Regions from separate parts of the Rhizobium sp. CRRU65 genome, predicted to be linked through region 2. Evidence: predicted binding sites of a transcription regulator. Region 2 holds the regulator's gene; each other region holds the start of a gene.
What was found. The regulator PhoB, encoded in region 2, activates phosphate uptake and scavenging genes when phosphate is short. The targets are predictions, from matches to a motif close to TGTCATNNANCTGTCAT.

Region 1 (10,076 bases), on a different contig from region 2:
TAAATCTCATTCCAGCTTCCCTAGATTGGCGAAGTGCCGTTATGCGGCCATTCGATTACGGACTTATATAGGGCGATTTCTGTTGGCAAAAACCATTATCGAGTTGAAGGGCGCCGATCTGACCCTCGGCAGCGCAGCCGCCTCCGTCCATGTCTTAAAGGGCATCGATCTCGATATCGCGGCCGGTGAATCCGTCGGCATCGTCGGTCCTTCCGGCTCCGGCAAGTCCACGCTGCTGATGGTGCTTGCGGGACTGGAGAAGCTCGACAGCGGTGAGATCAACATCAACGATACGCCCCTCCACAGCCTCAGTGAGGACCAGGTCGCCGATTTCCGCGGCCGCAACATCGGCATCGTCTTCCAATCCTTCCACTTGATCGCCAACATGACGGCGCTGGAAAACGTCGCCGTGCCGCTCGAACTCGCCAATGTCGGCAACGCCTTTGAGATCGCTCATCGCGAGCTGAAGTCGGTCGGCCTCGGCGAACGGCTGAACCACTATCCCGGTCAGCTTTCCGGCGGTGAACAGCAGCGCGTGGCGATTGCCAGGGCGCTCGCCCCCTCGCCTGCCCTGCTGATCGCCGACGAGCCGACCGGCAATCTCGATACCGAGACCGGCCGCCAGATCGCCGACCTCCTGTTCGCCAAGCAGGCCGAACGCGGCACGACCCTGCTTCTCGTCACCCACGACGTCTCGCTCGCAAACCGATGCTCGCGCCAGATTCGCGTCCGCTCCGGCCGGATCGAAGGCGACAGCGCCGCCCGCCGCAGCGAAGCGGCGATCGCATGAGGATCATCACGCCACGCGTCTCGCTCGCTTTTCGCCTGGCGCTGCGTGAGCTGCGCGGCGGCATCCGCGGCTTCTACATCTTCCTTGCCTGCATCGCGCTCGGCACCGGCGCGATTGCCGCCGTCAATTCCGTTTCGCAGTCGATCACCGACACAATCGCCTCGCAGGGGCAGGAACTGCTGGCCGGCGACGTCCGTTTCGAACTCAACAACCGCGAAGCCACGCCTGAGGAGTTGGGTTTCCTCGAAGGCCTCGGCACCGTTTCAGTGTCGACAGGCCTGCGCTCAATGGCCCGCAAGCCCGACGGTTCCGATCAGGCGCTGGTCGAGGTCAAGGCCGTCGATGACGCTTACCCGCTCTACGGCAAGTTCGTGGCCGAGCCGGACTATTCGCTTGCAGCCCTGCTTTCGGGCCAAGGCGGCACCTATGGTGCGGTCGCAGCGCCACTGCTTCTCGATCGGCTCGGGCTTGCGGTGGGCGACGAATTGCTGCTCGGCAACGTCAAGCTCAGCATCACCGGCACGGTGAAAACCGAGCCGGATGCACTGTCGGAAGGTTTTGGCTTTGCGCCGCGCCTGCTTGTCAGCCGCCAGGCGCTCCAAGCCTCCGGACTGATCCAGACCGGAAGCCTGGTCGAACATGCCTATAAGATCCGGCTGGGCGACAAGGGCGCGATGTCGGGCATCCAGGCGCGCGCCTCGAAGGAATTCCCCTCCGCCGGCTGGGCGATCCGCACCAGCGACCGTGCCGCGCCCTCGCTCACCGAAAACATCACCCGCTTCTCGCAGTTCCTGACGCTGGTCGGCCTCACCGCACTGATCGTCGGTGGCGTCGGTGTCGCCAATGCGGTGCGCGCCTTCCTCGATTCCAAACGCACCACCATCGCCACCTTCAAATGCCTCGGCGCCCCGGCGCAGGTCGTCGTTCTGATCTATCTCTTCCAGATCGCCATCATCGCTCTCGGCGGCATCCTGATCGGCCTCGTCATCGGCGCCCTGTCGCCGATGCTGGCCGCGCAGTTCCTGGCGCAATTCCTGCCGGTCTCGACCGCGCCGACCCTCTACCCCGGCGCCCTGCTGCTCGCCACGCTCTTCGGCATCCTGACGACGCTCGCCTTCGCCATCCTGCCGCTCGGCCACGCCCGCGAAGTGCCGGCGACCGCACTTTTCCGCGAGCAGGGCTTCGAGGCCCGGCACCTGCCCTCCTGGCCCTACATCCTGCTTGCCGCCCTGTTCATGGCCGCCCTTGCAGGGCTTGCTATTCTCACCGCCTATGACCGCTTCATCGCCGTCGTCTTCGTCGGCGCGATCGTCTTCGCCTTCGTCGTCCTGCGCCTGGTCGCCGCGCTGATCGCCTGGCTCGCGCGCCGCAGCCCGCGCGTCAATTCGCCGGCACTGCGGCTTGCGATCGGCAACATTCACCGCCCCGGCGCACTGACGCCCTCAGTCGTGCTCTCGCTCGGCCTTGGCCTGGCATTGCTGGTGACGCTGACCCTGATCGACGGGAACCTGCGCCGGCAGCTGACCGGCCGGATGAACGAGGGTGCGCCGAACTTCTTCTTCGTCGATATCCAAAGCGCCGAGGTCGGCGCCTTCCGCAATCTCGTCCAGAGCCAAGCGCCGCAGGGCAAGCTCGTCGAAGTGCCGATGCTGCGCGGCCGGATCATCGCCTTCAACGGCGAGGACGTCACCAAGATGAACGTTCCGGCCGCCGGCCGCTGGGTGCTGAACGGCGATCGCGGCATCACCTATGGCGAAACCCTGCCTGAAAACGCCGCCCTCACCGAAGGCAAATGGTGGGACAAGGATTACAGCGGCGAGCCGCTCGTCTCCTTCTCCTCGGAAGAGGCGCATGAGCTCGGCCTCAAGATCGGCGATAAGGTCACCGTCAACGTGCTCGGCCGCAATATCACGGCGAAGATCGCCAATCTGCGCCGCGTCGAGTGGGAATCGCTGTCGATCAATTTCGTCATGGTCTTCTCGCCGAATACCTTCCGCGGCGCCCCGCATGCGTGGCTCGCGACCCTGACCGATCCCTCTTCGACACCGGCCGAAGATGCGGCGATCCTGAAAACCGTCACCAACACCTATCCGACGATCACCAGTGTGCGCGTCAAGGACGCGATCGATATCGTCAACCAGCTGGTCGCACAGCTCGCGACCGCGATCCGCGCTGCGGCCTCCGTCGCCCTTTTCGCTTCCATCCTCGTCCTTGCCGGCGCGCTTGCCGCCGGAAACCGGGCGCGCACCCACGACGCGGTGGTGCTGAAGACGCTCGGCGCCACGCGCGCCATGCTGATCCGCGCCTTCAGCTACGAATATCTAATCCTCGGCCTCGCGACTGCGATCTTCGCGCTGATCGCCGGCAGCGTCGCCGCCTGGTTCATCGTCGCCCGCATCATGCGTCTGCCCTCGACCTTTCTGCCCGACGTCGCGGGACTGACGCTTGTCACCGCGCTCGTCCTGACCGTCGGCATCGGCCTGATCGGCACCTGGCGCATCCTCGGGCAGAAGGCGGCACCCGTCTTGCGCGAGCTTTGACCGGGCAGCGGCACCCAAACCCTTCACCTTACGGCGATTTAACCGATCGAGCCTTTGCAAGCCTCTTGTTTGCAAACGGCGAAAGCCTCATATTATCCGCAGGCATGCTGGAGCTCCGCAGCGGCGCCCGGGTCGAAAACCCCGACACCGTATTTCCATCGGAGCTTGTAAGAGGAAACTATGGCTGATCTTCGTAACTATCAAAGCCGCGCTCAGACCGGCGAGATGATTGATCAAGGCCTGCGCGCTTATATGCTCAAGGTCTACAACCTGATGGCGCTGGGTCTGGCGATCACCGGTGTGGCCGCATATCTGTCGTTCCAATTCGCCTTCGCCAATGGCGAGCTGACCGCTTTCGGTCAGGCGATCTATGTAAGCCCGCTGAAGTGGGTGGTCATTCTGGCGCCGCTCGCTCTGGTGTTCTTCCTGAGCTTCCGGATCAATACGATGACGGTGGCCGCCGCCCAGACGACCTTTGCGGTCTACGCCGCGCTCGTCGGCCTGTCGCTTTCGTCGATCTTCCTGATCTACACGGGTCAGAGCGTCGTTCAGACCTTCTTCGTCACCGCCGCCTCCTTTGGCGCGCTGTCGCTTTACGGCTACACGACGAAGCGTAATCTGTCGGCGATGGGTTCGTTCCTGATGATGGGTCTTTTCGGCTTGATCATCGCCTCGATCGTCAACATCTTCCTGGCGTCGTCTGCCGTGCAGTTCGCCATCTCGGTGCTCGGCGTCCTGATCTTCGCAGGCCTCACCGCCTACGATACCCAGCGGATCAAGGAATTGTACCTGGAAGCCGATGACGTTGCCGTGGCCGGTCGCAAGGCGATCATGGGTGCGCTGACGCTCTATCTCGACTTCATCAACCTCTTCATGTTCCTGCTGCAGTTCATGGGCAACCGTAAATAAGCAGGACCGACTGAGATCGAAAAGGCGGCTTCGGCCGCCTTTTTTGTTGCCTAGGCTTTCACGGAATGGTTTTAGAAAGTCCTTTCCGCCCTTATGGATATGCTGCTGAAATGTCCTTCCTCCTGCGCGATGCTTCGAACGCCGATATTCCTGCCATTGCCGATATCTATCGCGAATCGGTCCTGAACGGCGTCGCGAGCTATGAGATCGTCCCGCCCTCCGAGGCCGAGATGGCACTACGTTTTTCGGCGATCGTCGGCCAGCAATATCCCTATATTGCCGCAACCGATGCGGATGGAACTCTGCTCGGCTACGCCTATGCCTCGGCCTTCCGCACGCGTCCTGCCTATCGCTGGCTGGTCGAGGATTCGATTTATCTGGCGCCGCAAGCCCGCGGCCGCGGCATTGGCAAGGCGCTGCTCGCCGAACTGATCACCCGCTGCACCACCCTCGGCTTTCGTCAGATGGCGGCCGTCATCGGTGGCGCCAGCCCCGCCTCGATCGCGCTCCATCGCAAGGCTGGCTTCGAGGAGGTCGGCCTGATGAAGGGCACCGGCTACAAGCACGGCCGCTGGCTGGATACGATGTTCATGCAGCGCCCCCTCGGCGAAGGCACGAGCACAGATCCGGACCCGTCAGCCTATCCCGGCACGCTGTAATGCGCCCTATTTGTCGACGAGCTTCAGGGCCTTGTCGAACACCTTCAGCACCTGGTTCAGCTCGTGACCGCGCTTCAGGATCGTGCCGTTGACGCTGATCACGCAATAGGCGCCCTGCTTGGCGGCGAGCTTCGGGTTTTTCTCGATGCGGAAGAGTGGCATTTCGCCGGAACGCTTGAAAACGGAAAAGACCGCCCTGTCCTTCAGGTGATCGATGGCGTAGTCGCGCCATTCACCATCACCGACCATCCGACCGTAGATCCAGAGGATCGCGTCCAGTTCGCGCCGGTGGAAGGTCACCGGAAGCGGGTCCTTGCTTTGCTTGTATTCCCTGAGATCGACGACGACTGAGGAACTGTGGTCGACGGAACGGCTTTCGCCGTGTCGCAAATCCGGCTGATCTGTCATCAGTCTCACAAGGCCTCCACATATGACAGGAGAGTGACAGTTTGCCCGAGCTGCCGCAAATTGCAAGAGTGCCGGCTGTCACATTCAGCCGCACTACAGCGCCGCGCGTCTCTCGCGCAAGGGCGCTGGGCAGGCCAACGGTTTCTCCGCAGCGCCGCATTTCAGTCAAAACAGCGCCTCATTTGCAGGAGATTTATGAGCTCCAGTTTGGCGCCAGCGCGCCAAAGGGCCCGGCGGAGCGTATCGACCTTAACCCCAGCCCCGAATACGCTCGGCCGGGCCGCCCCAGCATTTCATCCGCAGCCGGATGAAATTTCAGATATTTTTGCCAGCCATCACCACGGTCGCGCCAAGGATCGCAGCCGGATCGCCGTCTGCGGTTGCCGATTGAAGCAGAATCGCGCAGCCCTCGAGCTGCGGCCGTTGCAGCACGCTAGCCGGCAGCGTCAGACTGGTCGCCTTGCCGTCCCACATGCCGACGGTTTCGACATTGGTGACGCTGTGGAGATAGGAGATCTTCTGGCCGCTGTTCTCGCCCTTTTCGACGTCGATGGTCTTTTCCTTGTCGAAATAGACCATCACGACATTGGCTTTGCCCTGTCCCGCGCCGATCTTGATCTCCAGCTCATCGCCGCGCATCGCGGCACTGATCGGAACGGTCAGCCCATTGCCTTCGCTGCTATAGGTGTTGATCTGGCTGTTGATGCCATTGAGATCGGCGCCAGCCAGATGGCCGCGTCCATTGACGATCGCCTGCGGCGTGTAGACGTTGCTGCGGCCCATTGTCTTGGCATAGCCATACTGCCGCTCGGTATTTTCCTTGGAACTCAGCGTATCGGCCCAACCGAGATAGTTCCAGTAATCGACATGATAGGCGAGCGCGATGACATCGCCCTGGTTCACCAGCTTGCGGAAAGCGGCATCAGCAGGAGGACAGGAGGAGCAGCCCTGCGCCGTGAAGAGTTCGACGACACCTTTCGGTGTGCCGTCTTCGGCCTGCAACGGGCCTGAGAGAACAACGCCGGCGATCAGCGGAATCAAAAAACGGGGGGACATTCACCTGCACCTCTTTTTCAGCGCCGACGGCATGTTGGAACCGGAGGCCCTGACATATGAACGTACGAATAATCCTTCCGGGTCCAAACGAAAAGTCACGAACGGGTGAGACGTAGCTAGACGGGAACTTGCGTAAAACAAATCATCGTGAGCCCCGTTTAAAGACTGTCGCCGCAAAGAAAAACCGCCGGAAACTGCTCTCCGGCGGCCATTATCATGTGAGTGTCTTAAAAATCAGGCAGCGAGGTCGCGCAGAACCGTCTGCAGGATGCCGCCATTGTTGAGGTAGACTACCTCGTCGAGCGTATCGACGCGCGACAGCAGCGGAACCTCCTTCACGGTGCCGTCGCCATAGGTGATCCTGGCGATCTTCTTCTCGCGTGGCTTGATCTTTTCCAGACCTTCGATGGTGACGAGTTCGTCGCCCTTGAGGCCGAGGCTCTGCCAGGTCGTGCCCTCTTCGAAGACGAAGGGGATGATGCCCATGCCGACCAGGTTCGAGCGATGGATGCGCTCGAAGGATTGGGCGACCACCGCCTTGACGCCGAGCAGGTTGGTGCCCTTGGCAGCCCAGTCGCGCGAGGAGCCGTTGCCGTATTCGACACCGGCGAAGATGACGAGCGGCACACCTTCCTGCTTGTACAGCATCGCGGCGTCGTAGATCGAGGTCTCTTCCTTCGACGGGTAATGGATGGTGTAGCCACCTTCCTTGCCGTTCGGGCCGAGCATGTGGTTGCGGATGCGGATATTGGCGAAGGTGCCGCGCATCATCACTTCATGGTTGCCGCGGCGCGTGCCGTACTGGTTGAAGTCGGCAACGGCGACGTCGTGGTCGATGAGGTAGGCGCCCGCCGGCGATGCCGCCTTGATCGAACCGGCCGGCGAGATGTGGTCGGTGGTGATCTTGTCGCCGAACAGGCCGAGAACGCGGGCGCCCTTGATGTCGGAAACGCCGCTGCCCTTCTTGCCCATGCCGACGAAGTAGGGCGGGTTCTGCACATAGGTCGAATTGTCGTCCCAGGCATAGGTCTGGCCCGGCGGGATCTGAACGGCCTGCCAGTTGACGTCGCCCTTGAAGACGTCGGCATACTTGCTTTCGTAAAGCTCGCGGGTCACGTATTTCAGGATGAATTCCTGAACTTCCTTCGAGGTCGGCCAGATGTCCTTGAGATAAACCGGGTTGCCGCTCTGGTCCTCGCCGATCGGCTCCTTGGTCAGATCCGTCTGCACCGTGCCGGCAAGCGCATAAGCGACGACCAGCGGCGGGGATGCGAGATAGTTCGCCTGCACGTCGGGCGAGATGCGGCCTTCGAAGTTGCGGTTGCCGGACAGAACGCCGGAAACGATAAGGCCCTTGTCGTTGATCGTCTTCGAGATCGGTGCCGGCAGCGGGCCGGAATTACCGATGCAGGTGGTGCAGCCGAAACCGACGAGGTTGAAGCCAAGCTTGTCGAGGTCGGCCTGCAGGCCCGACTTGGCGAGATATTCGCCGACGACTTGGCTTCCCGGTGCCAGCGAGGTCTTCACCCACGGCTTCGTCTTCAGTCCCTTGGCAACGGCGTTGCGGGCAAGAAGGCCGGCGGCGATCAGCACTGACGGGTTGGAGGTGTTGGTGCACGACGTGATGGCGGCGATCGCCACATCGCCATGGCCGAGATCGAAGTCGGTGCCTTCGACGGCATAGCGGTTGTTCAACTGGCCGGGCTTCTTGTAGTCGGCATCCATCGAGCCGGCAAAACCGGTCGCGATGTTCTCAAGCGAAATGCGGCCTTCCGGACGCTTCGGGCCGGCCATCGACGGCACGACGTCGTTCAGATCGAGTTCCAGCGTATCGGTGAAGACGAGCTCGGAACCGTCGCCCTCACGCCACATGCCCTGGGCCTTCGAATAGGCTTCGACGAGGGCGATCCGGTCATGCGTGCGGCCGGACATGGTGAGGTAGTTGATGGTTTCGCCGTCGACCGGGAAGAAGCCGCAGGTCGCGCCGTATTCCGGGCCCATGTTGCCGATCGTCGCGCGGTCGGCGAGCGGCATGTTGTCCATGCCGGGGCCGAAAAATTCGACGAACTTCGAAACGACGCCCTTCTTGCGCAGCATCTGCACGACGGTGAGAACGAGGTCGGTCGCCGTGACGCCTTCCTTGAGTTTGCCGGTCAGCTTGAAGCCGATGACTTCGGGCAGCAGCATCGAGACCGGCTGGCCGAGCATCGCAGCTTCCGCTTCGATACCGCCCACACCCCAGCCGAGAACGCCGAGACCGTTGATCATCGTCGTGTGGCTGTCGGTGCCGACGCAAGTATCCGGATAGGCGATCGTCTCGCCGTCCTCTTCCTTGGTCCAGACGGTCTGGCCGAGATATTCGAGATTGACCTGATGACAGATGCCGGTGCCGGGAGGCACGACGCGGAAATTCTTGAAGGCCTGCTGGCCCCACTTCAGGAAACGGTAGCGCTCGCCGTTGCGCTGGTATTCCAGCTCGACGTTGCGGGCGAAGGCCTGCGGCGTGCCGAATTCGTCGACGATGACGGAGTGGTCGATGACGAGATCGACGGGAACGAGCGGGTTGATCTTCTCGGGATCGCCGCCGAGCGACACCATCGCGTCGCGCATCGCGGCAAGATCGACGACGGCGGGAACGCCGGTGAAGTCCTGCATCAGCACGCGCGCCGGGCGATAGGCGATTTCGTTTTCGACAGCACCCTTGTTGTTCAGCCATTCGGCGACGGCCAGGATGTGCTCCTTGGTGACCGACTGGCCGTCTTCGAAGCGCAGCAGGTTTTCGAGCAGCACCTTCATCGAATAGGGAAGCTTCGACACGCCGGCCAGACCGTTTGCCTCAGCCTTGGGCAGGCTGTAATAGACATAGTCCTTCCCGTTGACGGAAAGCGTGGAACGACAATTGAAACTGTCAAGAGATTTAGACACGAGATACCCCGTTTCTGATAGCCAACACAGTCGTGCGAACGCCTATGCACTTAATGCACATCAGGATGCGGGTACGGCCATTTCCGCTGTCCGCACGTGGAACAGACGCTCCAAGTTCGGCGCAAGGATGAAATTCACGCCGACCGCTGGCGTGGTTGCAGGTCTTATAGATAATTTCCTAAAAACTTGCCATACCCGAGCACAGTCAAAATCGGACATTTTTTGACCCCGCCGCGAGCCGAAACCAAGAAAGAGCCGACGCATGCATCTCACCGCCGAAAATCTGGCTGCAAGGCGCGGTGAGGATCTCATTTTCGTTAACATTTCCTTTCACTTGGCAGCCGGCGAGGCGCTTGTCCTGACCGGTAGAAATGGATCGGGAAAGTCCACTTTGTTGCGTGTCGTGGCCGGCCTCCTCAGGCCGGAAAAAGGCACCGTCAAATTTCACGATGGAGAGAGCGGGGCAGACAGACATGCCGGCGAAGTAAGCCACTACCTCGGCCATAGAAATGCGATGAAGAACGAACTTACGGTTGCAGAAAACCTCGATTTCTGGCGCAGCTTTCTCGGCAATACAGGCTCCGCTGCCGCCCTTTCCGTCGAGGACGCCGCTGACGCCGTCGGCCTTTCTGGCATCACCCACCTTCCCTTCGGTTATCTCTCCGCCGGCCAGCAGCGCCGGATAGCCTTCGCCAAACTGCTCGTCGCCCACCGTCCCGTCTGGATCCTCGACGAGCCGACCGCGGCACTCGATGCCAACGCCGACGGGCTGCTTGCCGATTTGATCAC
Region 2 (10,076 bases):
GGCTGCTGCCTTTCGCTTGGGACGCGGCAACCCGAAAACTTCTGTCATGAATTGCCGCTATCAGGCAGAGTTCAATATAACGAAAAACGAATCGACGCCGCGAGGGCACTTGCCAGACGAAACTCCATGGAGAAAAAGCCTGTTGGCGCGCATAAGGCGCGAACGGCCGGTGCTGCTTGCGGCGATCCTCAGCGCGCTCGCGGCGCTTGCCGCCGGCATGAACAAGTGGGTTGTGCTCGCCCTGCTGCTTGTGATGATCCTCACCGCGCTGTTCAATGAGGCGCCCGTCATCGAGGCAGAACCCGCCCTGCCGGTGGAAATCAAGCCGGAGGCGCCGCCAAGCCGCCTGCCGGAAGTTTCCGCCACACTTTCGGGCCTCGATATCCCCGTCATGCTGCTGTCGGAAGACGCCTCGGTGCTCTTCCAGAACCGCGCTGCCGAAAAGGCCTTCGGCGAGGTGGCGCTCGGCGCCCATATATCGGCCCGTATGCGTTCGCCCGGCGTGCTCGACATGGTGCGCGAAACCATCGCCACCAACGCGCCGAACCAGATCGAGCATTCCGAGCGGCTGCCCTCCGAGCGCGTTTATATCGTGCGCAGCGCCCCCATTGAATTCGCCGCTGAGGACGGTCCACGTGAGCGCTATTTCATCCTCTCCTTCCGCGATATATCGGAGGTCCGCCGCATCGACCGCATGCGCTCGGATTTCGTCGCCAATGCCAGCCATGAGCTGCGCACGCCGCTTGCCTCGCTGCGCGGCTTCATCGAGACCATCCAGGGGCCGGCGAAGAACGATCTGAAGGCGCAGACGCGTTTCCTCAATATCATGCTCGATCAGGCGACGCGCATGAGCAGGCTGGTCGACGACCTGCTGTCGCTCTCCCGTCTGGAGCTGAAATCGCACATCGCGCCTGATGAGAAGATCGATCTGGTGCCGCTGCTCGGCCATGTCCGGGATTCACTGGTGCCGCTGGCAAAGGATGTCGGCGTCGACATCAACCTGCATTTGCCGGAAGGCAAGGTCGAGGTGCTGGGCGACCGCGACGAACTTGTCCAGGTCTTCGAGAACCTGATGGAAAATGCCTGTAAATACGGCCAGGAGGGCGAGATCGTCGATGTCTGGCTGAAGAACGGCACCGGCCAGCCGGTCGAGGTCAGCATCGTCGACAAGGGGCCGGGCATTCCGGCCGAGCATGTACCGCGCCTGACCGAACGCTTCTACCGAGTCAGCATCGAGGACAGCCGCTCGAAAAAGGGCACCGGCCTCGGCCTTGCCATCGTCAAGCACATCCTCACCCGCCACCGCGCGCGGCTGATCGTCAAGTCGGAAGTCGGCAAGGGCACTGATTTTACCGTCCGTTTCTGACGTATGTGTCGCGTGAGGAACGGAGAGGCTGCCGCAAATCTCTTCTCCCCTCGGGGAGAAGGTGCCGGCAGGCGGATGAGGGGGCCGCACGGCAAAACCTCACGTAAAACCTATTCCGCGATGCCTGCGCAAGGGCCTTGACGATGGTCGAGACGACGCCTGCACCGTTGCCCGGGTCATAGGAAAGACCGGCTTCGCTGGCCCCCTCATCCGCCCTACGGGCACCTTCTCCCCGAGGGGAGAAGAGGGAGTCGAGACGCTGCGGCATGTCCCTTAGCCCCGCGAGCGGGCAGAAGGTGGCGGCCGCAAGCGGGAAGTGACCGCAACCGCTCGCCTATCTGCAGCCATTTTTACAACGCGAGGTGGATTGACCGGCAAACATTGCCGGCCGCCCGGCACGATCGTTTGGCCTATTTAAAATAAATCATTATAAATCAATAACGTAACCTGTCACAAATGTTTCACGGCTTTGACATAAAAGGACGGTGCTTACAGCGCTAAGAGAGTCTCGCCGATGAAAAAAGGCAATGCGAGGGCCTCTCTAAGGCCGCACTCACACAAGCCCAAATGCCGGGAGATTTACATGAACACCTTTAAGCTCACCGTTGCCGCGCTCGCCGCAACTGCTGCTTTCGCTGGCGCTGCCGTCGCCCGCGACCAGATTCAGGTTGCTGGTTCGTCCACCGTCCTGCCTTACGCAAAGATCGTTGCCGAGTCCTTCGGCGAAACCTTCACCAACTTCAAGACGCCGGTCGTTGAATCCGGCGGCACGGGCGCTGGTCTGAAGGAATTCTGCAAGGGCGTTGGCGAAGACACCATCGACATTGCCAACGCTTCGCGTCCGATCAACAAGAACGAAGCCGAAGCCTGCAAGGCTGCCGGCGTAACCGACATCCAGGAAGTCAAGATCGGCTACGACGGCATCGTCTTCGCAACCGACGCTTCCAACCCTGACGTCGCCTACGTTCCTGCCGACATCTACAAGGCCCTCGCAGCCCAGGTCGTCGTCGACGGCAAGCTCGTCGCCAACCCTTACAAGAAGTGGTCGGAAGTCAACCCGAAGCTTCCGGCTGTTGATATCGCTGCCTACATCCCGGGCGAAAAGCACGGCACCCGCGAAGTTTTCGAACAGAACGTTCTCGCCGCCGGCTGCAAGGCTTCGGGCGCAACTGACGTCATCGCCAAGGAAATCGCCGACAAGGCTGCCCAGGGCAAGGCCTGCGTCGCAGTCCGCAAGGACGGCGTTGCCGTTGACATCGACGGCGACTATCCGGAAACCCTCGCACGCATCGCCGCCAATAAGACCGGCGTCGGCGTATTCGGCCTTTCCTTCTATGAAAACAATGCCGACAAGCTCAAAGTTGCGAGCATGAGCGGTATCGTTCCGTCCACCGAAACGATCGCCAACGGCACCTACCCGGTTTCCCGCCCGCTGTTCTTCTACGTCAAGAAGGCACATCTCGGCGCTGTTCCGGGCCTGAAGGAATACGTCAACTTCTTCGTATCCGACCAGATGATCGGCCCCGACAGCCCGCTCGTCGAATACGGCCTCGTTGCCGCTCCGGACGCAGAGCGCGACGCAATCCGCAAGGACGTCGAAGCAGGCAAGTCCATGTAATCATTTTGCCGGCGCGGTCCTTCTTGGCCCGCGCCGGCGTTGCTTATGTCCCTGCGCGCCAGCGGTTCTGGAGCTGCAGGGTTGGAATTCCTTCTCCATGATTGGAAGCTGAAGGCAGGCTGATGAAGCTGCCGGGCTTTTTGGGGGCTATGGGCCTGGGGACGTAACGAATGAGCACATCCATCATACTTTTGTGCCTTGTGGTGATCGGTGCCGCCGCCTATCTGGTCGCGTGCAGTCGTGCCACGGCGCTTGCCGGAGGCCGATCCTCCGCATTGCATTCACGGCCGGTCTATTACGGCGCCTATGCGGCGATCTGGGCAGTTCTTCCCGCCCTGCTCGTCCTCTGCCTCTGGCTCTCCATCAGCCCCGGCATCATCCAGTCCTCGGTTCGCGGTGCTTTCCCCGACGACATCAAAGCGCAAGCCGCAGTCGAGCAGGATCTCGGCTATTCGACGGTGGCGACGGTTGCCCGCGGCATGACGATGCTGACCTCGGATGAAACTGCCGCGGTCGCCAACGATCCGGCTGCCCTGCAGGCCAAGCTCCTCGAAAAGGGCGTGCCGCTTGCCAGCCAGCCGCTGCCTTACATGCTCGACGCCGCCAAAAAGCTCAACGCGATGAGCATGACGAGCCGCATCGCCATGACGGCGATCGTCTTCGCTCTCGCCGTTGCCGGCGCCTTCTATGCGCTGCGTTCCATCGCTCCGCGCTTCCGCGCCCGCAACCGGGTCGAGCGCGTCATGCTCTGGGGCCTGCTGCTTGCCTCCTCGATCGCCATCCTGACGACGATCGGCATCGTCTTCTCCATGCTGTCGGAAGCCGCCCGCTTCTTTGCGGCCGTTCCCGCCATGGACTTCTTCTTCGGCACCGTCTGGGATCCACGCTTTGCCGGCGCCGGCAGCTCGTCCTTCGGCCAGTTCGGCTTGATCCCGCTGCTGCTCGGCACGATCTATATCGGTCTGGTCGCCATGCTGGTCGCCGTGCCGGTCGGCCTCTTTGCCGCCATCTACATGGCCGAATACGCCTCGCCGAAGCTGCGCGGCGTCGCCAAACCGCTCCTCGAAGTGCTCGCCGGCATTCCGACGATCGTCTACGGCTTCTTCGCGCTCGTCACCGTCGGCCCGTTCCTGCGCGATTTCTCTGCCCAGATCAGCGGCCTTCTGTCCGGCAACTACAGCAACTTCATCCAGGCGCAGAGCGTTCTGACGGCCGGCATCGTCATGGGCATCATGCTGATCCCTTACGTCTCCTCGCTGTCGGACGACATCATCACCGCCGTGCCGCGGACCTTGCGTGACGGTTCGCTCGGTCTTGGTGCCACACGCTCCGAAACCATCAAGAAAGTGGTTTTGCCGGCCGCTCTTCCCGGCATTGTCGGCGCCTTGCTGATGACCGCCTCGCGCGCCATCGGCGAAACCATGATCGTCGTGCTGGCCGCCGGTGTCGCCGCCCGCATCCAGATCAACCCCTTCGAGCCGATGACGACGGTGACCGTCAAGATCGTCAACCAGCTGACCGGCGACCTTGAGTTCACCTCGCCGCAGACGCTGGTTGCCTTCGCCCTTGGCATCACCCTGTTCTGCATCACGCTTTGCCTCAATATCTATGCGCTCTACATCGTGCGCAAATACCGGGAGCAGTACGAATGACGGATATTGTTTCTCCCACATCAGGCGTCACCGTTTCCAAGGCGCCGGTGCGCCGCGATATCGGCATCAAGCGCCGCTATGCCGCCGAGCGCCGGTTCCAGGCCTATGGCATCGCCGCCATCACCTTCGGTCTCGTCTTCCTGTTCATCCTGCTGTGGACGGTGATCGGCAAGGGCTATACCGCCTTCCAGCAGACGGCGATCACCCTGCCGATCGAATTCTCCGAGAAGACGATCGACCCGAACAACAAGCGTGCGACCGACCCTTCGGTGTTGATCGCCGCCAATTATCCGGTTCTCCTGCGCGACGCGATCGTCAAGCAGCTGAACGTCAATGCCGCGAGCCGTCCCGATGTGCGCGATGCATCCGCCATGCTCTCCAAGGGTGCGCCGGTCCAGCTGCGCGACATGGTCGTCGCCGATCCGTCCATCATCGGCAAGACGGTCAATGTCACGGTGCTTGCCGACGCCAATGTCGACAGCGCCAACAAGGGCCAGATCGATCTGTCGGTCGATGAGAAGAACCGCAAGGTCAACGACAAGCAGGTCGGCTGGATGAACGAGTTGAAGGCGAGCGGCGCTCTCCACAAGCAGTTCAATACCGGCCTCTTCGTCAACGGCAATTCCAGCCGTCCGGAGGCCGCGGGCCTGGGCGTCGCCCTGATCGGCTCGCTCTACCTGATGCTGATCGTCCTCGTGCTTGCTCTGCCGATCGGCGTCGCCGCCTCGATCTATCTCGAGGAGTTCGCACCGAAGAACAAGCTGACGGACCTGATCGAGGTCAACATCAACAACCTCGCTGCGGTCCCCTCGATCGTCTACGGTCTGCTCGGTCTTTCCGTCTTCATCAACTTCATCGGCCTGCCGCGCTCGGCCTCGCTGGTCGGCGGCCTGGTGCTGACGCTGATGACCCTGCCGACGATCATCATCGCGACGCGCGCCGCCCTTCGCGCCGTGCCGCCGTCGATCCGCGCCGCGGCCCTCGGCCTCGGCGCTTCGAAGATGCAGATGGTGTTCCACCATGTTCTGCCGCTCGCCATGCCCGGCATCCTCACCGGCACGATCATCGGCCTGGCGCATGCGCTCGGCGAAACCGCGCCGCTGCTTCTGATCGGCATGGTCGCCTTCGTCGCCAACGCGCCGACGACACCGCTCGATCCCTCGACGGCTCTGCCCGTACAGGTCTATATGTGGGCCAACGAGGCCGAACGTGCCTTCGTTGAGCGTACTTCGGGTGCCATCATCGTCCTGCTCCTGTTCCTGATCGTCATGAACATGGGCGCCATCCTCTTGCGTCGTCGCTTCGAGCGCCGCTGGTAAACGGAGTTACAAGATCATGAACATGTTGACGGAAGCTGCAGTTGAAAAGGCGCTGGATCACAAGATGAGCAACGTCCCGTATAAGATGATCGGAAAGGATGTCTCGGTTTACTACGGCGAAAAGCGCGCGCTATTCGATGTGAACCTGAACATCCGCGAAAACACCGTAACCGCCCTGATCGGCCCGTCCGGCTGCGGCAAGTCGACCTTCCTGCGTAGCCTCAACCGCATGAACGACACGATCGACGGCTGCCGCGTCACCGGCAAGATCACGCTGGATACCGACGATATCTATGATCCCGATATCGACGTCGTCGAACTTCGTGCCCGCGTCGGCATGGTCTTCCAGAAGCCGAACCCGTTCCCGAAGACGATCTATGAAAACGTCTCCTATGGCCCGCGCATCCATGGCCTTGCCAAGTCGAAGGCCGATCTCGACCAGATCGTCGAGACCAGCCTGCAGCGCGCCGGTCTCTGGAACGAGGTCAAGGACCGCGTGCACGAATCCGGCACCGGCCTGTCGGGCGGTCAGCAGCAGCGCCTCTGCATTGCCCGTGCCGTCGCCGTCAGCCCGGAAGTCATCCTGATGGACGAGCCCTGCTCGGCGCTCGACCCGATCGCCACCGCCAAGGTCGAGGAGCTGATCCACGAGCTGCGCGAGAACTACACGATCGTCATCGTCACCCATTCCATGCAGCAGGCCGCGCGTGTTTCGCAGCGCACCGCCATGTTCCACCTCGGCAATCTCGTCGAGGAGAACGACACCGACAAGATGTTCACCAATCCCGACGATCCGCGCACCCAGGACTATATCATGGGTCGCTTCGGCTGATTTTGGCGTCACCAAGCCTTTCCGTTATTCGAGGATAAAGCCCCATGGCATCGACACATATTTATTCTGCCTATGATGATGATCTGAAGTTCCTGTCCAGGCGGATTTCCGAAATGGGCGGCCTGGCCGAGCAGATGGTCGCCGAAGCCGTACGGGCGCTCGTCAACGGCGATACCGCGCTGGCGCAGAAGGTCATCTCCGACGATGTGATCCTCGATCACGCCGAACGCGAAATCGGCGACAAGGCGATCGTCACCATCGCCCGCCGCCAGCCGATGGCCGCGGACCTGCGCGAAATCATGGGTTCGATCCGCATCGCCGCCGATCTCGAACGCGTCGGCGACCTCGGCAAGAACACTGCCAAGCGCGTCATCGCCGTCCAAAGCACCGGCGTTCCCCGCAAGCTCGCCCGCGGCCTCGAGCATCTGTCCGAGCTGGCGCTCGTCCAGCTCAAGGAAGTGCTCGACGTCTACACCAATCGTTCCGCCGACAAGGCGAATGCGATCCGCGAACGCGACAACGAGATCGACGCGATGTACACCTCGCTGTTCCGCGAGCTCCTGACCTACATGATGGAAGATCCGCGCAACATCACCAGCTGCACGCATCTTCTCTTCTGCGCCAAGAACATCGAGCGCATCGGCGACCACGCCACCAACATCGCCGAGACGATCTATTACATGACGACAGGCGCGCAGCCGGAAGGCGATCGGCCGAAGGACGACAGCGCCAACACCGTCGGCGCGGTCACCGAATAACTGCCCACACCCCGCCGCTTGCGTGCGCGCCCGTCCGGGCGCGCAAAGAGGTCGCAGCCAATTTTTAAATTTGCGCAGGATGCATTGCTTAAATCACCCTGGTTTAAGGATCATGCGCGAGGAGACCGACACGCATGATCCCGAGAGTTGCAGTTGTTGAAGACGAGGAAGCCCTCAGCGTGCTTCTTCGCTACAATCTCGAAGCGGAAGGCTTCGAGGTCGATACCATCCTTCGTGGCGACGAAGCCGAAATGCGGCTTCAGGAGCGCACGCCCGATCTTCTCATCCTTGATTGGATGCTGCCCGGCGTCTCCGGCATCGAGCTCTGCCGGCGCCTGCGCATGCGGCCGGAGACCGAGCGTCTGCCGATCATCATGCTGACGGCGCGCGGCGAAGAGAGCGAGCGTGTCCGCGGATTGTCGACGGGCGCCGACGATTATGTCGTCAAGCCCTTTTCGACCCCCGAACTCGTTGCCCGCGTCAAGGCGATGCTGCGTCGCGCCCGTCCCGAGGTGCTGTCGACGGTGCTGAAATGCGGTGACATCGAGCTCGACCGTGAGACCCATCGCGTCCATCGCAAGACCCGCGAAGTCCGCCTCGGCCCCACCGAATTCCGCCTGCTGGAATTCCTGATGTCGTCGCCGGGCCGGGTCTTCTCCCGCTCACAGCTGTTGGATGGTGTCTGGGGCCACGATATCTATGTCGACGAGCGCACCGTCGACGTCCATGTCGGCCGCCTGCGCAAGGCGCTGAATTTCTCCAACATGCAGGACGTCATCCGCACCGTCCGCGGCGCCGGTTATTCGATGGAAGCCTGAGGGCTTTCATCTGAGCCTGCTGAGCCCTGGCAAAACCCGCGACGTCATCCTCGGCCTTGTGCCGAGGATCTGCGCACGCCAAATGAAGTATTTGAAAATAAAGTTTTTTCCCTCAAGTAGTTGAGGTGATCAGATGCTCGGCACAAGGCCGAGCATGACGGAGGGAAACCTGAGCTTCCATCCGCGCATAAAAAAACGGGCCACTCGGCCCGTTTTCTGCATTCTAACGATGGTCAGCCCGTTCAGCTGGCCCGCGCCGCTGCCCGGCGGCGTTCATTCACCGGCTGGTAGGCAAGCTTCTGGTGATAACCGCAATAGGGCGAATTGTCGGGGGACTCGCAGCCGCAGAAATGGAAGTCATCCTTCAGCGGATCGCCGACCGGCCACTTGCAGGTGCGTTCGGTCAGTTCCGTCAGGCCGAGGCGGCGGGAAATCGGCACCACCACATTGCCTCTCGGCACGTATTCCATTTCCTCGATCGTTTCGATCTCGATCTCTTCCTTCAGCATCGTCGCGCCCTGCTGGCGGGTGACGGTGCGGGTGGTGATGCGAGAGGCGAAGTTCGGCGCGCGCGGCGCCGATGTATTGCGCTTCGGCGTTCGCGCCGCGGTGTTGGTGCCGCCGGCCTTGGCACGGCCGGGAAGGCACAGCCGGTGCACTTTACCGATGACCGCGTTTCGGCTGACACCGCCAAGTTGTGCCGCGATCTGGCTCGCGCTCAGTCCTTCGGCCCAAAGCTTCTTGAGTTTCTCGACCCGCTCGTCTGTCCAGTTCATGCCCTGTCTCCACCTTTTGCGTTGGTGATGGCAGAATCCCTCACCGTTGTCCCGGGAGCTCCGAAACAAGAAACGCTTGATCAATTTTGGTGACTAGTTCCGCCGCATGCAGTCTAGTAATTGATCTTTAACCTAGTGTGAGCCTGACTCCGTGACAAGAGTCGCATGAATCCGGATGAATCGAATTCGTAGTTTTCCCCAACTTGCTGTCCCTGCGTGGCATTTCTGCAATAATGCCTGTTGAAGACTGAAAATGCCGCTGTACACCTGTGCTGCATACGCTAAGGGCGCCGTTTTGTTGACATTGCAGCGCGAAAAGGAAATAGTGCCACTCGCCGCCGCAAGGCGGCATTTTTGATTTTTCGGGCCTGGTTTCCTTAGCCGGAGTCATTGCCCGGCAACTTTGATGGAGATCGCGCCATGGCTGAAGCCGCGCCGCTTTATGACACCTATTCTCGTGCCCCGCTGCGGTTCGAGCGAGGCGAGGGCGTATGGCTGATCACCGAAACTGGCGAGCGATATCTCGATTTCGGCGCCGGCGTCGCCGTCACCTCCGTCGGCCACAGCAATCCGCATGTGGTCGGCGCACTGAAGGAGCAGGCAGACAAGGTCTGGCACCTGTCGAACATCTATGAGATCCCCGGCCAGGAGCGTCTGGCAAAACGGCTGACGGACGCTACCTTCGCCGACAAGGTGTTCTTCACCAATTCGGGCGCCGAGGCGCTCGAATGCGCGATCAAGACGGCGCGCCGCTACCAGTTTTCCAAGGGCCATCCCGAGCGCTTCCATATCATCACCTTCGAAGGCGCCTTCCACGGACGGACGCTGGCGACGATCGCCGCCGGTGGCCAGGAAAAATATCTCGAAGGTTTCGGCCCCAAGGCGCCGGGTTTCGATCAGGTGGCTTTCGGCGACATCGAAGCGGTCCGCGCCGCGA
Region 3 (10,076 bases), on a different contig from region 2:
CGGTTTGCCTTTGCACCTGCTTCAATCCCGCCATTCCGCCCCTGCCCACCCATTTACACTCACGATGTCACACGCTTGTCACGACATCGATTTAGAGCTAAATGTATCTTGTATGGTTGTCTATATCAATAGACATTTTAAGGGAAGCGGCGATGATATCAGCGGACAGCAAAGCCCCTGCGTCACAGACGGCATCCGGGCGCAAACGCGCCGCCGATCTGCTGGCGCGCGCGGAACGCAGCGAACTCTTGGCGGTCTTCGATGCGTTGCCGGAAAAGCCTGTGGCTCATCAGGTGCGCGGACCGGAGACCGGGCTGGTGATGGTGCGCGGACGCATCGGCGGCGGCGGCGCTCCCTTCAATCTTGGCGAAGTGACGGTGACGCGGGCGACGGTCCGGCTCGACTCCGGTTCGGTCGGCCATGCGCAGGCGCTCGGCACCGACCGCGAGAAGGCCAGGCTTGCGGCGATCTTCGACGCGCTCTGGCAGGAGGAAGCGACGAAGGACTTCGTCGAACAGGCCCTGCTTTTGCCGATCACTGAGCGGATCGCCGATGCCGAACGCCGCAAGGCGGACGAGACGGCGGCAACCCGCGTCGATTTCTTCACCATGGTGCGGGGAGACAACTGATGGGCCTGAAGACAGAAGCTTTGACCGGCGGCTTTGCCGAGCCGGTCTTCCATGCCCAAAGCGTCTTCAAGATGCTGATGGACGGTATGGCCCGCCCCGGCACGATCCAGACTGTTCAGCCCGATGTCGCTCCGCCGGCACCGCTCGGCATCGCCGCCGGCACGATCGCGCTGACGCTTTGCGACCACGACACACCCGTCTGGCTTTCCCAGGGACTGGCGAAATCGGCCGTGCCGGAGTGGCTCGGCTTCCACACCGGCGCGCCGTTGACCAGCGAAAAGGCCGAGGCGCGTTTTGCCTTCACCGAGGCCGGCACCGCACTTTCCTCCTTCGGCCTCTTTGCATCCGGCACGCAGGAATATCCCGACCGCTCGACGACCCTCATCATCGAGCTCGCCGAACTTGAGGGCGGCCGCAGGCTGGCGCTGATGGGTCCGGGCATCCAGAGCGTAGCGGAGATGACGCCTATCGGCCTGCCGGAGACTTTCCTGCGGCTCTGGACTGAGAACCGTGCGCTCTTTCCGCGCGGCGTCGACATCGTGCTGACATCGGGCAGACGTTTCCTCTGCCTGCCGCGCACCACCAAGATCACAGCAACGGAGATCTGAGCTCATGTATGTTGCCGTCAAGGGTGGCGAGGCCGCCATCGCCAATGCCCACCGCCTGCTCGCCGACCGCCGCCGCGGCGACCGTTCGCTGCCGGCGATCGGCATCGAACAGATCGTGGCGCAGCTGGCGCTCGCCGTCGACCGTGTCATGGCCGAGGCCTCGCTTTTCGATCGCACGCTCGCAGCCCTTGCCATCCGCCAATCGCGCGGTGACATGATCGAGGCGATCTTCCTGCTGCGCGCCTACCGAACGACGCTGCCGCGTTTCGGCTATTCGAAGCCGCTCGACACGGCTGATATGACGATCGAACGCCGCATCTCGGCGACCTACAAGGATCTGCCGGGCGGCCAGCTTCTTGGGCCTACCTTCGACTATACCCACCGCCTGCTCGATCCCTCGCTACTTTCGGACGAGGCGGTCGAGACGCCCGCTCAGCGCGCCGCCGAGACCGGCCGCGTCATGCGCGTCTCCGAGATCCTCGGCGAGGAAGGCCTGATCGAGGCCGACGGCGACATGCCGGAAGACCACGAGATCGGCGACTTGACCCGCGAGCCGATGGAATTCCCGATGACCCGCGATCTGCGCCTGCAGGCGCTTGCCCGCGGCGACGAGGGCTTCCTGCTGGCGCTCGGTTATTCCACCCAGCGCGGCTACGGCCGCAACCACCCCTTCACCGGTGAAATCCGCATCGGCGACGTCGAGGTGGAATTCGACGTGCCGGAACTCGGTTTCGCCGTCTCGCTCGGCACGATCCAGATCACCGAATGCCAGATGGTCAACCAGTTCAAGGGTTCGGCCAAGGCGCCGCCGCAATTCACCCGCGGCTACGGCCTAGTCTTCGGCCAGAGCGAGCGCAAGGCGATGGCGATGTCGCTGGTCGACCGGGCGCTTCGCGCCGAAGAGCTCGGCGAGGATATCACCGCACCGGCACAGGATGAGGAATTCGTTATCTCGCACTCCGACAACGTCCAGGCGACGGGCTTCGTCGAGCACCTGAAGCTTCCGCATTATGTGGACTTTCAGGCCGAACTCGATCTCGTCCGCCGCATGCGCCGCGAATTCGAAGCCGCCCGCAACGGTGGCGAAGACATGAAGGAAGCCGCCGAATGACCGATCTGGCCAGCTACAACTTCGCCTATCTCGACGAACAGACCAAGCGGATGATCCGCCGCGCCATCCTGAAGGCGATCGCCATTCCGGGTTACCAGGTGCCCTTCGCCTCGCGCGAAATGCCAATGCCCTATGGCTGGGGCACCGGCGGCGTGCAGGTGACGGCCTCGATCATCGGACCGGACGACGTGCTGAAGGTCATCGACCAGGGCGCCGACGATACGACCAACGCCGTTTCCATCCGCGCCTTCTTCCAGAAGGTCGCCAATGTCGCGGTGACGACGCATACCAAGGATGCGACGATCATCCAGACGCGCCACCGCATTCCCGAAGAAAAGCTCGGGATCGGCCAGGTGCTCGTCTACCAGGTGCCGATCCCCGAGCCGCTGCGCTTCCTCGAGCCGCGCGAGACCGAAACGCGCAAGATGCATGCGCTCGAAGAATACGGCCTCATGCATGTGAAGCTCTACGAGGACATCGCCCATAACGGCCGCATCTCACGGACTTACGCCTATCCGGTGAAGGTCCATGGCCGCTATGTCATGGACCCGTCGCCGACGCCGAAATTCGACAATCCGAAGATGCATATGTCGGACGCGCTGCAGCTCTTCGGCGCCGGTCGCGAGAAGCGCATCTATGCGGTTCCGCCCTATACCGACGTCGTCAGCCTGGATTTCGAGGATTACCCCTTCGATATCCAGCGTTTCGACAAACCCTGCGCCCTTTGCGGTGCGGAGGATGTTTATCTCGACGAGGTGGTTCTCGACGACAAGGGCGGGCGCATGTTCGTCTGTTCCGACACCGATCATTGCGAAGACCGCCGCGCGCACGGACATGCCGGCGAGATGCTGGCCCGGGAGGCTGCAGAATGAGCGATACTCCACTTCTCAAAGTTCACGACGTTTCGAAATTCTACGGCAGCCGCATCGGCTGCCGAGACGTCTCCTTCGAGCTCTGGCCCGGCGAAGTGCTCGCCATCGTCGGCGAGTCCGGCTCCGGCAAGACGACGCTGCTCAACTGCCTCTCCACCCGGCTGCTGCCGAGTACCGGCAGCGTCGAATATCACATGCGCGATGGCAGCTACCGCGATCTCTACCGCATGAACGAGGCCGAGCGGCGCTTCCTGATGCGCACCGACTGGGGCTTCGTGCACCAGAACCCGGCCGATGGCCTGCGCATGACGGTGTCGGCCGGCGCCAATGTCGGCGAACGGCTGATGGCGATCGGCGACCGGCACTACGGCAAGATCCGCGCTTCGGCGATCGACTGGCTCGAACGTGTCGAGATCGACGCCGACCGCATCGACGACCAGCCGCGCGCCTTTTCCGGCGGCATGCGCCAGCGCCTGCAGATCGCCCGCAACCTCGTCACCGGTCCGCGCCTCGTCTTCATGGACGAGCCGACCGGCGGCCTCGACGTCTCGGTGCAGGCGCGCCTGCTCGATCTCGTGCGCGGCCTCGTCAACGATCTCGGTCTTTCGGCCATCATCGTCACCCACGATCTCGCCGTCGCCCGCCTGCTTTCGCACCGGATGATGGTGATGAAGGACGGCTACGTCATCGAACACGGGCTCACCGACCGCGTGCTCGACGACCCGCGCGAACCCTATACGCAGCTGCTCGTCTCCTCGATCCTGCAAGTCTGAGCGCGACTGCATAATTCCTTATCGGAATCCATTTAAGGGCAAAATTATGCAGCAATTCAAAATGTTATAGCGTCCTTTGCGCGTCTTTTCAGACGCGCGGCGAAACCAAGGAAGAAGAAATCATGGCAACGCCCCTCGTCGTTTCCGAAGTCTCGAAGAGCTTCACCATGCATCTGCGCGACGGCATCAAGCTACCCGTCGTCTCCGATGTGGCCTTCTCGGTCGCATCGGGCGAATGCGTCGTGCTCGGTGGCCCATCGGGCATCGGCAAGAGTTCGCTGCTCAAGATGATCTACGGCAATTATGCCGTCGACACCGGCCAGATCCTCATCCGCCACGACGGACGCATCGTCGATCTCGCCTCCACCGATCCGCGCACGGTGCTCAACGTCCGCCGCAATACACTCGGTTATGTCAGCCAGTTCCTGCGCACCGTGCCGCGCGTCGCGGCGATCGACGTGGTTGCCGAACCGCTGGTGGCACGCGGTGAGGACGCCGTCACGGCACGGGAAAAGGCGGGCGCCCTGCTCGCCAGGCTCAATCTGCCGGAAACGCTCTGGCAGCTTCCGCCCGCCACCTTCTCCGGCGGCGAGCAGCAACGCGTCAACATCGCGCGCGGTTTCATCACTGAGCATACGATCCTGCTTCTCGACGAACCCACAGCCTCGCTCGACGCCAGGAACCGCGCCGTCGTCGTCGGCATGATCGCGGAAAAGAAGAAGGCGGGTGTGGCCCTTCTCGGCATCTTCCACGACGAAGAAGTGCGCGAAGCCGTCGCCGACCGCATCCTCGACGTCCAGCAATTCTCACCCAGAAAGATCGCCGCATGAGCCGCAAGCTGGGTATCGAGCCCTATTTTCATGAGACGGCAACCGTCAGCGATTCCACCTTCGGGCGCTATACCGAGGTTTCCGAACGCTGCCGCATCAGCGAGGCCACGTTCGGCGACTATTCCTACATCATGCAGGATGGCTCCGTCTGGTGTGCGACGATCGGCAAGTTCGTCAATATCGCAGCCGCCGTGCGCATCAACGCCACCAACCATCCGACCTGGCGCGCGACACTGCATCATTTTACCTATCGCGCCGCCGACTATTGGCCGGATGGCGACATGGAGACGGACTTCTTCGCCTGGCGGCGCGCAAACCGCGTGACGATCGGCAACGACGTCTGGATCGGCCACGGGGCGACGATCCTGCCCGGCGTCAGTGTCGGCAACGGCGCGGTGATCGGAGCCGGCGCCGTCGTCTCGAAGGACGTCGCGCCATATGCGATCGTCGGCGGCGTGCCGGCCAAACTCATCCGCGAGCGCTTTCCAAGAGAGGTCGGCGAACGGATGGACAAGCTTTCGTGGTGGGACTGGGAGCACGACCGGCTGCGCCAGGCGCTCCAGGATTTCCGCAACCTGGGCGCGGAAGATTTCCTGTCCCGCTACGGCGGTTAAACCCCCGATATAGGGGCGGGGAATTGTGACAGGACTTACACAAATATGACATGCGAGGTTCATCAAGCGGGACTAATGCGATGCTGATCAAGGCCTGGATCGCAAGGGAAGAGCATGATGTTCGAGCTGAAGAATGTCACACGTCGTTTCGGAAAAAAGCTCGCCGTCGATTCCGTCACGCTCGCCATTCCGCAGGGCCAGATGGTCGGCGTCATCGGCCGCTCCGGCGCCGGCAAGTCGACGCTGCTGCGCATGATCAACCGCCTTCAGGAGCCGAGCTCCGGCTCCGTTCATTTCGCCGGCGTCGAGGTCTCCGGGCTTCGCGGCCAGGCGTTGCGCAACTGGCAGCGCGACTGCGCGATGATCTTCCAGCAGTTCAACCTGGTGCCGCGCCTCGACGTTCTCACCAATGTCATGCTCGGCCGCCTCAATCATCGCTCGACGCTGATGAGCCTGCTCAACATCTTCACCCGCGAGGAACGCGTGCATGCCATCGCGGCACTCGAACGCCTCGGCATCGAGCAGACGGCGCTGCAGGCAGCCGGCACGCTTTCCGGCGGCCAGCAGCAGCGCGTGGCGATCGCCCGGGCGCTGATGCAGAACCCGAAGATGGTTCTCGCCGACGAGCCGATCGCCTCTCTCGATCCGCTGAACGCCAAGATCGTCATGGATGCGTTGCGCGACATCAACGAGCGCGAGGGCATCACCGTCATCACCAACCTTCACACGCTCGACACCGCCCGCAACTATTGTGAGCGCATCGTCGGCATGGCCGGCGGCCGCGTCGTCTTCGACGGCAGGCCCGCGGAGCTGACCGCCGAAGCAGTGAAGGAAATCTACGGAACGGACAAGGATGGCGCCGGCATCGACGAAACGGTGACCTCGACATCGATCAATATCGCCCCCGAGCGGGCAGACAATCAATCCGCCGGCACCCAACCGCTGGCGCTGGCCGGTCTCTGAGAGAGACGGCCGCGATCGAGCGCCCGCGTCAAGGGCACACTTCTTCGTAACGGGAAGGCCGGGGACACCGGTCAATAGGAGAGAACATGTTGAAGAAAGCACTCTTTGCGGCAACGGCGCTCTTCGCGCTCGCCGGCGCTGCCCACGCTGCAGACCTCAAGGAATTCCGCATCGGCATCCTCGGCGGCGAAAACGAAACCGACCGCCTGCGCAACTATGCCTGCCTTGCCGACCACCTGAAACAGGAATTCGGCTTCGAGAAGGTTTCGCTCTTCCCGGCCGCCGACTATGACGGCGTGATCCAGGGCCTGCTCGGTGGCACGCTCGACTTCGCCGAACTCGGCGCCTCCGGCTATGCCGCCGTCTACATCAAGGAGCCGAAGGCTGTCACGCCGATCCTGACGACGCAGCAGAAGGACGGCTCGACGGGCTATTACTCGATCGGCCTCGCTCTGAAGTCCTCCGGCATCAAGTCCATCAAGGACGCCAAGGGCAAGAAGCTCGGCTACGCCGATCCTGATTCCACCTCCGGTTACCTCGTTCCGCTGACGCAGATCCCGAAGGACACGGGCATGCCGAACGACAAGTTCTTCGCCTCGACCCAGTTCAACGGCGGCCACGAGAACAACCTTCTCGCTGCCTATGACGGCAAGGTCGACATTGCCGTCGACGATAGCTCCGGCATCGGCGACTTCAAGGACGGCTACACCTCCGGTACCTTCCGCAAGGAAGTCGACAAGGGCGCCGTCGATCCGAACAAGCTGGTCGAAGTATGGCGTTCGCCGCTGATCCCGAACGGCCCGCTCGTCGTTCGCAACGCTCTCGGCGAAGAGTGGCAGACGAAGCTTGCAGCCTTCTTCACGGCTCTGCCGGAAAAGGACCACAAGTGCTTCGCCGCTGTCGAAGGCGGCGACTACAAGGGTTACGCCCCCGTCAAGCACGACTTCTACAATGCCGTCGTCGACGTCCGCAAAGCTGCCATCGGCGGCTGATGGGGTTTTTCGAATGCAGGGCGGCCGGAAACGGCCGCCCTTTATCTTGTGACTAGAACTGTGCGCGTCCTTTCGAGAGCCGCAAAGGACGCTGAAGCACTTTGAATTGCGCAGTAGGCGAGGCGTTGATGACTATTGCCAATACACAGCCGCAGATGCAGAGCACCAAGGAGATCGGCACCGCCTGGGACCGGATGGTCGCCAAGCGCCGCTTCTATACCGTTCTCGGCCTGGTTATCCTGATTGCGGCTTTCGTCAGCTCTGTCCGCTTCGCCGATGAGAGCAATGCCGGCCATTTCTTCGACCGCCTGCCGCATCTCTTCGACTTCCTGAGCTGGCTCATCCCCAAGGATTGGCACGACGTCTGGCGCGCGCTGTTTGATATAGCGAGCGTCAACGACAAGGGCGGCGAGGAATTCAATTTCGACAGGGGCCGCGTCTATGTCTGGGGCGCCTTCTACATTCCCGAATATTTCGAGCTAATGATCGTCACGATCAACGTCGCGTTGATTTCGACCATCATCGCCTTCGTCTTTGCCGTCCCCTTGAGCTTCTTTGCCGCTCGCAACCTGACAAATTCATGGCCGCTGCGCATCGTCACCAAGCGGCTGATGGAATTCCTGCGCGCCTTCCCGGAAATCGTCATTGCCGGGCTGTTTTCGGCGATCCTGTCGATCGGGCCGGTCGCCGCCATCATCGCCATCACCCTGCACACGATCGGCGCGCTCGGAAAACTCTTCTACGAAGTGGCCGAGAATATCGACATGAAGCCGCATGAGGGCATGAAGGCCGTCGGCGCCAACTGGTGGGAGCGTATCCGCTTTGCCGCCCTGCCGCAGGTGTTGCCGAATTTCACCTCCTATGCGCTGCTGCGCCTTGAGATCAACGTGCGCGCCTCGACCATCATCGGCGCCGTCGGCGGCGGCGGCATCGGCGAGGAGCTGAAGCTTTCGATTTCGCGCGGCTTCGGCGCCAAGACGGTGGCGCTCGTTCTCCTGCTGTTCGTGACGATCGTCGCCGTCGACCAGTTCTCCGCATGGCTGCGCCGCCGCCTTGTCGGCGAGCACGCCTTCCTCCTGCAACATTGAGGCCGCCATGACGGTGATCGACGCAAACCGCATGCAAGAGATAGAAACGCGCTATCCGGAATATTTCCACCGGTCGTTCCGCCAGCGTTTCGGCGGGCTGATGATCCTCATCGCGACGTTGCTCTACAGCCTTTATGCCTTCTGGTTCTTCGACCTGCCCAAACTTTTCGCCGAAGCCCATTGGGAGCGCGTCGGCATCTATCTCAGCCAATGGGTGAGCTACGACGTTCAGCCGGAATTCCGCATCGAGGGTGACGGCTCGATCGACATCCGTTATCCGCGCTTCTCGCCGCTCGGCGACAATCCGCATCCGGATTGGCTGGTCAACAACCCCGACGGCAGCATCACCGTTTCGATCAGCGGCACCAGCCGCAGCGTCACCGTCTCGAAGAGCGAGACGATCGTGACCGCGCATGGCGTCAGCGTCCCGGTGGACGTTTTGAGCGGTGCGCCCAAAGTCGTCGGACCGGTGCCCGGCTGGATGACTGTTTATGACGACAACGTGCTGGCCGATCTCGGCTTTGCCGGCAATGTCAGCATATCCGTCGACCGGGTGAAGATCCGCAAGCGTTTCATCGGCTGGGCGAATTTCATCTTCGACACGCACTCATCCTTCTTCGACAAGCCGGTCGGCGAGGTCGTCAGCCTCATCGTCTCCGGTCCGCGCATCAAGCCCGACCAATCCAACCTGTCGCTCGCCTTCGACGATATTTGGAACAACAGCGAATGGCAGCACGGCGACGTCTGGACCAAGCTTTTCCAGACGATCGTCATGGCATTCCTCGGAACGCTGCTCGGCTCGCTTACCGCCTTCCCGCTCGCCTTCCTGGCAGCGCGCAACATCACGCCGAACCGCCTGTTGAACCAGATCCTGAAGCGCTTCTTCGATTTCCTGCGCTCGGTCGACATGCTGATCTGGGCGCTGTTCCTGACGCGCGCCTTCGGGCCCGGCCCGCTTGCCGGCAGCGGTGCGATCTTCCTCACCGAGACCGGCACGCTCGGCAAGCTCTATTCCGAAGGCCTCGAGAATATCGACAACAAGCCGCGGGAAGGCATCAAATCAACAGGCGCTCAGACCGTGCTCGTGCATCGTTATGGCATTATGCCGCAGATCGTTCCCGTCTTCGTCAGCCAGACGCTCTACCAATGGGAATCGAACGTGCGCGGCGCGACTATTATCGGCGCTGTCGGCGCCGGCGGCATCGGCCTCAAACTGTGGGAGGCCATGCGCACCAATGCCAATTGGGAAAACGTCGCCTACATGGTCATTCTGATCCTGATCGTCGTCTTCATTTTCGACACCGCCTCGAACGCGTTGCGCCACCGGCTGATGGGCACGAAAGCCCACTGATCCATCCGTCAAAGCAGTGTCGGCGTTGCCGCCATCATCATTCTGTCACGGAAATCTTTTAGCCGGGAGCCTGCTTGCGGTTCGCCGCCAAATCACTGCACAGTGCCCTCCCCATTTGGACGATCTCCAGGATAAAAGCCTTGCGCTACGCTCTCTATTTCTCGCCGCCGAAGGATGATCCCCTGACCGGCGCGGCCTCGCTCTGGCTCGGCCGCAATGCTTTCACCGGCGAGACCTATCCGGCA

Region 1: the regulator PhoB is predicted to act here: its motif matches at 5,329-5,345, upstream of ACM5SV_RS07720 (DUF2794 domain-containing protein).
Region 3: the regulator PhoB is predicted to act here: its motif matches at 5,472-5,488, upstream of phnC (phosphonate ABC transporter ATP-binding protein).

The regions. Positions count from the first base shown of each region.
Region 1 covers NZ_JBLYZH010000003.1:297,230-307,305, reverse strand. The annotation lists gene ACM5SV_RS07745 (arylesterase) at 1-10, opposite strand, end outside; gene ACM5SV_RS07740 (ABC transporter ATP-binding protein) at 83-790, shown strand; gene ACM5SV_RS07735 (ABC transporter permease) at 787-3,330, shown strand; gene ACM5SV_RS07730 (Bax inhibitor-1/YccA family protein) at 3,511-4,239, shown strand; gene ACM5SV_RS07725 (GNAT family N-acetyltransferase) at 4,350-4,898, shown strand; gene ACM5SV_RS07720 (DUF2794 domain-containing protein) at 4,905-5,306, opposite strand; gene ACM5SV_RS07715 (DUF1223 domain-containing protein) at 5,622-6,362, opposite strand; gene acnA (aconitate hydratase AcnA) at 6,597-9,287, opposite strand; gene ccmA (heme ABC exporter ATP-binding protein CcmA) at 9,550-10,076, shown strand, end outside.
Region 2 covers NZ_JBLYZH010000031.1:12,903-22,978, forward strand. The annotation lists gene phoR (phosphate regulon sensor histidine kinase PhoR) at 143-1,366, shown strand; gene ACM5SV_RS35775 (substrate-binding domain-containing protein) at 1,950-2,984, shown strand; gene pstC (phosphate ABC transporter permease subunit PstC) at 3,155-4,636, shown strand; gene pstA (phosphate ABC transporter permease PstA) at 4,633-5,955, shown strand; gene pstB (phosphate ABC transporter ATP-binding protein PstB) at 5,972-6,787, shown strand; gene phoU (phosphate signaling complex protein PhoU) at 6,832-7,545, shown strand; gene phoB (phosphate regulon transcriptional regulator PhoB) at 7,680-8,363, shown strand; gene ACM5SV_RS35805 (GcrA family cell cycle regulator) at 8,606-9,139, opposite strand; gene ACM5SV_RS35810 (aspartate aminotransferase family protein) at 9,560-10,076, shown strand, end outside.
Region 3 covers NZ_JBLYZH010000007.1:300,950-311,025, forward strand. The annotation lists gene phnF (phosphonate metabolism transcriptional regulator PhnF) at 1-34, opposite strand, end outside; gene phnG (phosphonate C-P lyase system protein PhnG) at 153-629, shown strand; gene phnH (phosphonate C-P lyase system protein PhnH) at 629-1,237, shown strand; gene ACM5SV_RS17435 (carbon-phosphorus lyase complex subunit PhnI) at 1,242-2,348, shown strand; gene ACM5SV_RS17440 (alpha-D-ribose 1-methylphosphonate 5-phosphate C-P-lyase PhnJ) at 2,345-3,220, shown strand; gene phnK (phosphonate C-P lyase system protein PhnK) at 3,217-3,993, shown strand; gene phnL (phosphonate C-P lyase system protein PhnL) at 4,116-4,823, shown strand; gene ACM5SV_RS17455 (DapH/DapD/GlmU-related protein) at 4,820-5,437, shown strand; gene phnC (phosphonate ABC transporter ATP-binding protein) at 5,555-6,400, shown strand; gene phnD (phosphonate ABC transporter substrate-binding protein) at 6,487-7,392, shown strand; gene phnE (phosphonate ABC transporter, permease protein PhnE) at 7,521-8,480, shown strand; gene phnE (phosphonate ABC transporter, permease protein PhnE) at 8,488-9,831, shown strand; gene ACM5SV_RS17480 (DUF1045 domain-containing protein) at 9,972-10,076, shown strand, end outside.